3 regions of the Staphylococcus sp. IVB6214 genome follow, and region 2 is predicted to be linked to each of the others. Evidence: predicted binding sites of a transcription regulator. Region 2 holds the regulator's gene; each other region holds the start of a gene.

The links. Region 2 encodes LexA, which represses DNA repair genes until DNA is damaged. Its sites were predicted from a motif close to CGAACATATGTTCG; they were not measured.
Region 1: MUA51_RS04925 (Y-family DNA polymerase) is a predicted target of LexA. The motif match lies at 1,654-1,667, and genes of this name have one in related genera.
Region 3: recA (recombinase RecA) is a predicted target of LexA. The motif match lies at 2,190-2,203, and genes of this name have one in related genera.

What each region holds. Positions count from the first base shown of each region.
Region 1 is NZ_CP094723.1:1,019,262-1,022,555, reverse strand. Features, by position in the region: gene MUA51_RS04930 (prephenate dehydrogenase) at 1-246, shown strand, start outside; gene MUA51_RS04925 (Y-family DNA polymerase) at 353-1,615, opposite strand; gene MUA51_RS04920 (sporulation protein) at 1,762-2,169, opposite strand; gene MUA51_RS04915 (2-hydroxymuconate tautomerase) at 2,294-2,479, shown strand; gene MUA51_RS04910 (LCP family protein) at 2,606-3,294, opposite strand, start outside.
Region 2 is NZ_CP094723.1:1,348,663-1,351,956, reverse strand. Features, by position in the region: gene rpsN (30S ribosomal protein S14) at 78-347, shown strand; gene guaC (GMP reductase) at 428-1,405, shown strand; gene lexA (transcriptional repressor LexA) at 1,496-2,119, opposite strand; gene sosA (DNA damage-induced cell division inhibitor SosA) at 2,262-2,480, shown strand; gene MUA51_RS06490 (DUF896 domain-containing protein) at 2,635-2,871, shown strand; gene tkt (transketolase) at 2,983-3,294, shown strand, end outside.
Region 3 is NZ_CP094723.1:976,993-980,286, reverse strand. Features, by position in the region: gene rny (ribonuclease Y) at 1-723, opposite strand, end outside; gene recA (recombinase RecA) at 1,003-2,052, opposite strand; gene MUA51_RS04745 (CinA family nicotinamide mononucleotide deamidase-related protein) at 2,247-3,294, opposite strand, start outside.

The DNA of each region.
Region 1 (3,294 bases), 330 kb from region 2:
TTGCCTATTCAAAGCAAAGGCGCACTGAGAAGTACTTATGACCTTTATGTCGACATTCCGGATGAAGCAGGAACAATTTCAAAAATCACACACTTATTAAGTTCACATAATATTTCTATTAGCAACTTGAGAATTTTGGAATTACGTGAAGATATATATGGTGCTTTACGCATTAGCTTTAAAAGCTCCGATGATCGTGAGCAAGGGCGTATGGTCCTTAATGACTATGAAACATATATCGAATAATATACGTATTAAATAGAATGAGCATGTGCGTGTGACAACAGTATTTAGGACTTGCAACATCCTTTATCAGTTTTCTAGAGTCACATTTATTCTCTCATCTTCACTGCTACATTTTATGACCGGCCATCAATCCCAATCTGCCATGTTTTGTTGCAGCAGACGTATAGGAGATAGCTTTAGAGACGATGCCTTTCCCATATTTTTGATGAAGGGCGTCAATCGTCTTGGCTAAGCGTATTTCACGCTCTTGTTGTAGTGGATCGACAAAAAGATTCAATTGTTGCACTTGTTCAGGAATGAAATGTGACGCCGACACACTCAAAGTGCGATACCATTCAGATTTGTCACAGAACTTATCAGCTAAATATTTAATGTCTTTCATCACAACACGTTCGAGATTCGTCCCTTCCTTCATGGTATATTGTTTAGATATACCATCTCCTGCGCTATAACCAAGAGAAAAGTGAATCGTTTTGGCTAGTAAACCTTTGACTCTTAAACGACTCATCACATCTTCTACTAATTCTTGCATCACCACCATTGCTTCAGAATATTGATAATCACGCATTAAAATTTGACTTTTACATATTGAAGGCATTCGTGTGATATATCGTTCACTGACTCTACTCTCATCAATTCCATGAGCATGCAGGTGGAGTTCCGTACCGATAATACCAAATTCACGTTTTAAGTTTGCATGTGGATACATCGCTAACTGACCAATATTAAAAATGCCGCGGCGATTTAATTTTTTGGCTGTACGATTGCTAATCCCCCAAAAATTTTGCAAAGGTGCAATCGGCCATAGTTTTTTAGGCACATCTTCATAGCGCCACTCTGCGATAAAAGTTGGGTTCGACTTCGCTTCATTGTCTAAAGCAACCTTGCTCAACAACATATTCGACCCGATACCAACTGCACAATGCACACCTGTCTCTTGATAAATTTCGGCAATTAAACGCTGACAAAATGCTTGAAGATCCGGCGCAAAAAGATGATAGCTTTTTGTTACATCCATAAAAAACTCGTCAATACTATATTGATGCAAATCCTCTGCCGGGACATATTTCAATGCAATTTTAGAAATTTTCAATGATATGTCTAAATAACGACGCATACTCGGATTAATAATATAAATATCACGTCTCTGTGGAATTTCAAATAGACGTGACCCTGTTTTGATTCCTAAAGCTTTCAAAGGGGGTGTTGCTGCAAGAACGACAGATCCCTGTCGCTTCGTATCTGCAACAACTGCTAATTTCGTCGTCATTGGATTCAGCCCTTTATCTATGCACGATACACTAGCAAAAAAACTCTTTTGATCAATGCACAATATATCTCGATCCTCTAACAAATGATAATCATACATTTGTATCACCTATTTCAATTATTCTACTTCCAATATACCGAACATACGTTCTGTTATCAAGTAGAATTTCTCGCTCGTTCACAAAAAGAAACAGATGACTGAAAATATATCGTACATCCATTCAGTCATCTGTATTCAAAGTAATTTTATCGCTGATACGGTACTTCCGCTTCTACCTCTTCATCAATACCTAAATCAATATAAACATGTGTATTTAAAAATACTTTACTTGTATTTGATCTAAAGTTTAATGACTCTGGTGTCAGCGTAAATGGTATTTTTTTCTGCTCTTTAACATCAATTGTGAATGATTCATCAATGACAAAGCGATCAAGTTCATTTGTTAAGTAAGTGAATTCACTTGTTTCATCATCATTCTCATACTTTTCTAGCAATTTTAATTCGATATGTGTCACATTTTGATCACTCATACCTGCTTTTAGTTTAATGTATCCTGTGATTTTCTCATCAACTGAATACGACTGTTGATCCAGATGAATCAATACTTTCATGCCTTCTATACCTAGTGATGTCAAGATGTTATCGAAGCCCATTGTAAAACCCTCCATATTTTTTCTATGATCTCCCTACTATCATACGAGTTTTTCATAATTCTCCGCAACCATTAACTAAAAATGCTATAATATAAGTGATTTTATACAGAGAGGAGCTACTCATATGCCAATTGTAACAGTCAAATTATTAGAAGGTCGTACAGATGAACAACTTAAAAACTTAGTTACTGAAGTAACAGATGCTGTCGAAAAAACAACAAATGCCAAACGTGATGCTATCTCAGTCGTTATTGAAGAAATGAAACCTACACATTATGGTTTAGGCGGTACACGTAAAGCAGATCAATAGAGACTCTCGGACATCGCTTATCAATTTCATGAAATACCAAGTGATGATGTCTCAAATTCATAAAAAAAGTAGTGAAGCTGTCTACAAATGTAGATTTGCTTCACTACTTTTTTCGTATCCGTTCGCTTATTCTTCGTTTAAAAACTTCTGAATACGTTTTTTATTTTCTTTTTTATCAATGCCTAATGCCGCACCACCATCATTAGTTGTAATATTTTCATAGCTTCCTTCAACAGGAACGCTCAATGTTTTGATATTTTTATCTCCACGAATGATAAAGCTCACCCCTGTCTGATAAATGGCTGAATCAGGCATATTCGTACTTACATACCCACGCATAATACCCGCAATTTTTGGTGCTTTTATGATGGAAGACGGTTCTGTTAACTGCTGTTTCAATGCTGCCATCACTTGTTGCTGTCGACGAACACGACCGAAGTCTCCTTCTTCATCATTTCGGAATCTTGCATATCCTAACAACTCTTTACCGTTTAAGTTATGCTTTCCTTTTTTTAACGATACGCCAATCTTTTCTGACATATCTTTTTCAACGTCAATTGGCACACCATCCGGGCTCAATTCGTCAATCATTGCTTCAAATCCCTTAAAGTCCAATGTTGCGTAATACTCTGGCTCAATGCCTAAGTTTTCTTTCAAAGTTTTGCGCATCAATTCTGCGCCACCAAGTGAATAGGCTGTGTTAATTTTATAACTATTATAGCCTGGAATATCTGCATAAATATCACGCATAATTGAAATAATCTTCATATCTTTCTTTATATAATCGTACTGTGCAATCATAATAGAGTCTGTGC
Region 2 (3,294 bases):
TTATCTTGCGTTTATAAAAGAAAATATGCTAATATATAAAACGTAATGATTACGATTTATAAAAAGGTGGTATAAATATGGCTAAAAAGTCTAAAATAGCAAAAGAAGCAAAGCGTGAAGCGTTAGTTGCGCAATACGCTGAATTAAGACGTGAATTAAAAGCGAAAGGTGATTATGAAGCACTTCGTAAACTTCCACGTGATTCATCACCAACAAGATTGACAAGAAGATGTAAAGTAACAGGTCGTCCACGTGGTGTGATGCGTAAATTTGAAATGTCTAGAATTTCATTCCGCGAGTATGCACATAAAGGCCAAATACCTGGCGTTAAAAAATCTAGCTGGTAAAATTGCTTCCCTTTGTTTACTTTATCCGTTAATGATAGTATATTATCATATGGATAAAATAAATGAGGGGTTTTTTAAACATGAAAATTTTTGATTATGAAGATATACAACTAATTCCAAACAAAAGCATCGTGAAAAGTCGTTCAGAAATTGACACATCTATCCAATTTGGGCCTAGAAGATTTAAATTACCTGTTGTACCTGCAAACATGCAAACGGTTATGAATGAACAGTTGGCAGAATGGTTTGCGGAAAATGATTATTTCTACATTATGCACCGTTTTGATGAAGCAGCACGTATTCCATTTATAAAACGCATGCATGAGAAAGGTTTATTCGCTTCGATCTCAGTTGGTGTAAAAGACCCTGAATTTGAATTTGTTAAAAACATTAAAGCTGAAGGATTGAAACCAGAGTATATCACAATTGATATTGCTCACGGTCATTCAGATCAAGTTATCAATATGATTCAACACATAAAAGAGCACTTACCAGAAACATTCGTTATCGCTGGTAATGTAGGGACGCCAGAAGGTGTTCGTGAACTAGAAAACGCAGGTGCAGATGCAACGAAGGTTGGTATTGGACCAGGTCGTGTTTGTATTACAAAAATCAAAACAGGTTTCGGTACAGGTGGCTGGCAATTAGCTGCAATTAACCATTGCAGTAAAGCAGCACGTAAACCAATTATTGCAGATGGTGGTATCCGTACGCATGGCGATATCGCTAAATCAGTTCGCTTTGGTGCATCAATGGTAATGATTGGTTCATTATTTGCAGCGCATGAAGAGTCACCAGGTGAAACAGTCGAAATGGATGGCAAAAAGTATAAAGAATACTTTGGTAGTGCATCTGAGTATCAAAAAGGTGAACGTAAAAACGTTGAAGGCAAAAAAATGTTTGTTGCACATAAAGGTTCACTTCAAGATACATTGAAAGAAATGCAAGAAGACTTACAAAGTTCTATCTCTTATGCAGGCGGTAAAGATGTCGGTGCATTAAGAAAAGTGGACTATGTAATTGTTAAAAACTCAATTTTTAACGGTGATAGAGACTAATAAGAAAAGCTCGGACACACATCATTCGTGTGTCCGAGCTTTTTTGACGTTGACTGAGGAGTGTCATTGAGAGAAAGGGTGAAAAACGAACTACATTTCTCTAAAAAGACCGACAACTTTTCCTAAAACAGTCACATGGTCCAGATAAATAGGACTGAGCATACTATTTTCTGGTTGTAATCGATAACGATTTTTCTCTTTAAAGAATCGTTTTACTGTCGCTTCATCTTCTTCAGTCATAGCAACAATAATATCTCCATTTTCAGCGATAGATTGACTTCTAACAATCACTTTATCACCATCTAAAATGCCTGCTTCAATCATACTGTCACCAACAACGTTTAATATAAAAATTTGGCCGTTATGTGTGGAAGTGAAATGTTCGGGTAATGGATAATACTCTTCTACATTCTCAACAGCCGTAATTGGGACACCGGCAGTGACCTTTCCAATCACTGGAACGAAAATAGTTGCTTCCATATTGACTGGTTCACCCATGAGTTCACTCACAATCTCGATAGCACGTGGTTTCGTTGGGTCACGACGAATATATCCTTTTTCTTCTAAACGAGAAAGATGACCGTGAACAGTTGAACTTGAAGCTAAGCCAACTGCTTCTCCTATTTCACGAACACTCGGTGGATATCCCTTAGAATGTACAACTTGTTTAATGAATTCAAATATTTCACTCTGTCTCTTCGTTAATTCCCTCATAAATAGCACTCCTCTATTGAATTTAAAGCTATTATAGCATATCACACGAACAAGAACAAACATTTGTTCGTCTTTTTGTTGACACGGAACGCTTGTTCTGTTAGATTACTAATACAAACAAATGTTCGAGGAGTGTATGAGAATGATTCAACAAAAATATCACGAGTTAACACTGTTTTTAATTGTATTCCTAGTCTCTATCATCTTGTGTTTTGCTTTCTTTATTATGGCAAGTCAAAACGAACAGGTGGAACAGACGTACGAAATGACAGATCACTCACTTAAAAATACAGAACAATATGAAGCAGCACCTGATCACAGTAATGAAGAGAGTGTGTTTGCTATTACGTTAAGTAAATAATGCTTTAATTAAGTATAAAGAAAACTGATTTGTGTAGAGTAAGTATTTCTAAGTGAACGACAATGATGTCAATGTTTTCGTTAGAATGAATCGTTTGGTTTTCCACAGTACTTCTGTTATATTTTTATAAAGAAATTAACGGAGGTAATACGGTATGTTAAGCCAAGATAAATTAAATCGTATTAATGAACTTGCAAGAAAGAAAAAAGAGCAAGGATTAACAGAAATTGAGGCGAAAGAACAATCTAAATTAAGAAGTGAGTATTTAGAGACATTTCGCGGTAGCTTCAAGGCTCAGATTGAACAAACAAAAATAATCGACCCACAAGGTAACGATGTGACGCCTGAAAAATTGAAATCAATTCAGAAGCAAAACAATTTGAGAAAGTAACTGTCACACTATTTTCATGAATATTTTAATTGAAGCATTGATTTGCTAGGTTTCTAATCTATGTTTCGGGTATAATATAGCTATGAAAAGAAAAAGAAAGGAAGTAATTTTATGTTTGATAAAAATGATAGTTTAGCAGTGAATACACTGCGTGCTTTGAGTATTGATGCAATTGAAAAAGCAAATTCAGGACATCCGGGTCTTCCTATGGGTGCAGCACCTATGGCTTATACGTTATGGACACGTCATTTGAATTTCAATCCAAAAGCTGATCAATACTTTAATAGAGACAGATTTGTCTTATCTGCTGGACATGGATCAGCACTACTTTACAGTCTTTTACATGTTTCTGGTGGTTTAGCATTGGATGAATTAAAAAACTTTAGACAATGGGATTCAAAAACACCAGGGCACCCTGAGTTC
Region 3 (3,294 bases), 370 kb from region 2:
GATACCTGTTAACGTCTCTAGTGTGCGAATGTTACGTCCTTCCCGACCGATGATACGTCCTTTCATCTCATCATTTGGTAAGTTGACAACGGAAACTGTTGACTCTGATGTGTGTTCAGCTGCAAATCTTTGTACCGTTGTCGCTAGCAATTCTTTCGCAGTTTGGTTCACTTTTTCTTTTGCTTCACGTTCTTTTTCTTTAACAAGCACTGCAATATCTTGTGACAATTCATTTTCAACACGCTGTAATTGCTCATTACGTGCTTCTTCTTGTGTGAGACCGGAGATGCGTTCTAATTCTTGTTCGTGTTTCATTATTATTGATTGAACACTACTCTCTTTTGCATCTACTTGTTGTTGTCTTTCTTCAAGTTTAGATTCTTTTTGCTCTAAAATCTCATCCTTCTTATCGAGTAAATCAGATTTTCGCTCCAAGTTTTCCTCTTTTTGAAGAAGTCGGGATTCTTGTCGTTGAAGTTCACCACGACGTTCTCTAAGTTCGCTTTCAACTTGTTCACGAATTTTTTGATTCTCTTCTTTCGCTTCAAGCAACTTCTCTTTTTTGAGATTTTCAGCGTCTTTTTTCCCCTGTTGAACAATATCTTCAGCAGTATTTTTCGCTTGTACCTGCTTCTGATATATTAAATTTTGAGCGATAAAATACCCCGCAACAACTCCTAGAATAATACCCAGCAAAATGAGTGAGAGGGTTAATAAATTCACACAAACACCTCCTTTTTCTAGGATTTGATTCTGTATATAAACACTTCTATATGATTATATGAATATCACTAAAAATCATACATACATAATTGTACGGTTTAAAATCGGAAAAATCAAGACTTGCGTCCGTATAAACTCTGCAATTATTCAGTTACTGTACATGCGTTATGATCAATTATTCAAATTTCATTCTAAATATGTAACACATCTATTTGTTCTAATTAAAACAACAAAAGATGGAATAGCCAGTGCTACTCCATCCCTTAATTCTATAAGCTATTATGCATCAAACAATGTGTCTGCATCTTCTGATTGTTCATCAGCTTCAGCGTCAACATCACCAGCAATGCCAAGTTTTTCACGTAATTTTTGATCGATTTCCGCTTCTAATTGTGGGTTCTCTTTTAAGAAAAGTTTTACATTTTCCTTACCTTGACCCATTCGTTCACCATTGTAAGAATACCATGCACCTGACTTATCAACGATATCATGTGCCACACCTAAGTCGATTAATTCACCTTGTCGAGAGATACCTTGACCATACATAATATCAACTTCTGCTACTTTGAATGGTGGTGCCACTTTGTTTTTTACAACCTTTATCTTAGTGCGGTTACCAACGATATCTTGTCCTTGTTTCAACTGTTCAGCACGTCTTACTTCTAAACGAACAGAGCTATAAAACTTCAATGCACGACCACCTGGTGTTGTTTCAGGGTTACCAAACATAACGCCAACCTTTTCACGAATTTGGTTAATAAAGATAGCTGTCGTTTTTGATTTAGAAATGGCTGCTGATAATTTACGCAACGCTTGTGACATCAAACGTGCTTGTAAACCAACGTGTGTATCGCCCATTTCTCCTTCAATCTCTGCCTTCGGTGTTAATGCTGCAACAGAGTCAACAACCACAATGTCAACAGCACCACTGCGTACAAAGGCTTCAGCAATCTCTAAGCCTTGCTCTCCGTGATCCGGTTGAGAAAGATATAAATTATTAATATCTACACCTAATGCCTCTGCATATACAGGGTCTAGTGCGTGCTCAGCATCAATAAATGCAGCAACACCGCCGTTTTTCTGTACTTCTGCAATCGCATGTAACGCAACGGTTGTTTTACCTGAACTCTCTGGCCCGTATACTTCGATAATACGTCCTTTCGGGTAACCACCTACACCTAATGCATGATCTAATGTTACAGATCCTGTTGAAATGGTTGAGACATTGCGGTCTTTGTTATCACCAAGCTTCATTACCGCGCCTTTACCGAATGACTTCTCCATATTTTTGATTACTGTATCTAATGCTTTCTGACGTTCATTATCCAATGATTGTACCTCCTAGAGTGAGTTGATTTATACGCATGCTCTATGCTTTATATGTGTGATTCGTTCTATTTGCCTGTCTTTATTTTTAGATTTATATATACTATACAAGCTTCAACTTAAAATTACAAGTAGTTTAGCGAATATTTGTTCGTATTTTTGTTGTATTATGATGTACATGCGAACAAACGTACTTTTTATTTCTGTAACCATCGCAACCATTCAATAAGTACATAATTTTGACTGCGGTCACGTATTAAGTTGCGATATGACGCCATTTTAAAATTTTTCATTTCAAATGATTGGCCATCTAAAAACCCAATATAAACTGTTTCGTTTTCTGCGAAGAGACTGACCGCTTGTGTCGTCTCAAATAGTGATTGGACGAACAATGCACTCGTGCGTACTTTGTCTTCAATGGAGACGTCCATATCAATATATGTTGAATGATGTAACATGTAGCCTTGCATGCGATTCTGCTGGTCTGCTTGTTTTAATCGTGCATTCAAATAGCCATCTGTCACTGCATCGTATACGGCTACTGTTTCTTGCTGGGCATGCATCACCGCTTCTTCGGGTTTAATATTATCTGAGCCATAATAATATGTGCCAATTCTAGATAGGATTTCTGTTTTAATAGGTGCGATAAGTTGTTGACATATTTCTGTATTTTTACCGCTTGCCGTTAAACGAATTGTCACTTCATGCTTCCCGGCTAAGGGCGCAATTGTAGGATTCGTTTGCGCATCGATTAAGTCCAAAAGTTCTGTTTCGGCTTGTGACTCCCCAATTCCACAAAAACGGAGTACTTCTGAGAATATCGTTTGATTCGATTGTACGAAGAATGGCATCATTTCATTGTCTACCATCGGCTTCATCTCACTCGGTGGTCCCGGTAACATAACAATATGTGTATCGTCATACACAATATACATACCTGGTGCCATGCCGACACGATTCGCCAACACATCAGAGCCTTCAATAACGAGCGCTTGTTGTTTATTGTTCGGTGTCATCACCTTGTCTTGTGAAGCGAAATAAGATTCAATAAATGCTAAAGCTTCATAATCCATAACTAACTGTCTACTCATTACTTCTGCAACGGTTTGCTTCGTTAAGTCATCTTTTGTCGGTCCGAGACCACCCGTAAAAATCACGGCATCATATTGCGCAATCGCACGTTCTGTCACACGTCTCAAACGATCCGGATTATCTCCCACTACAATATGTTCTAATACGTGATGA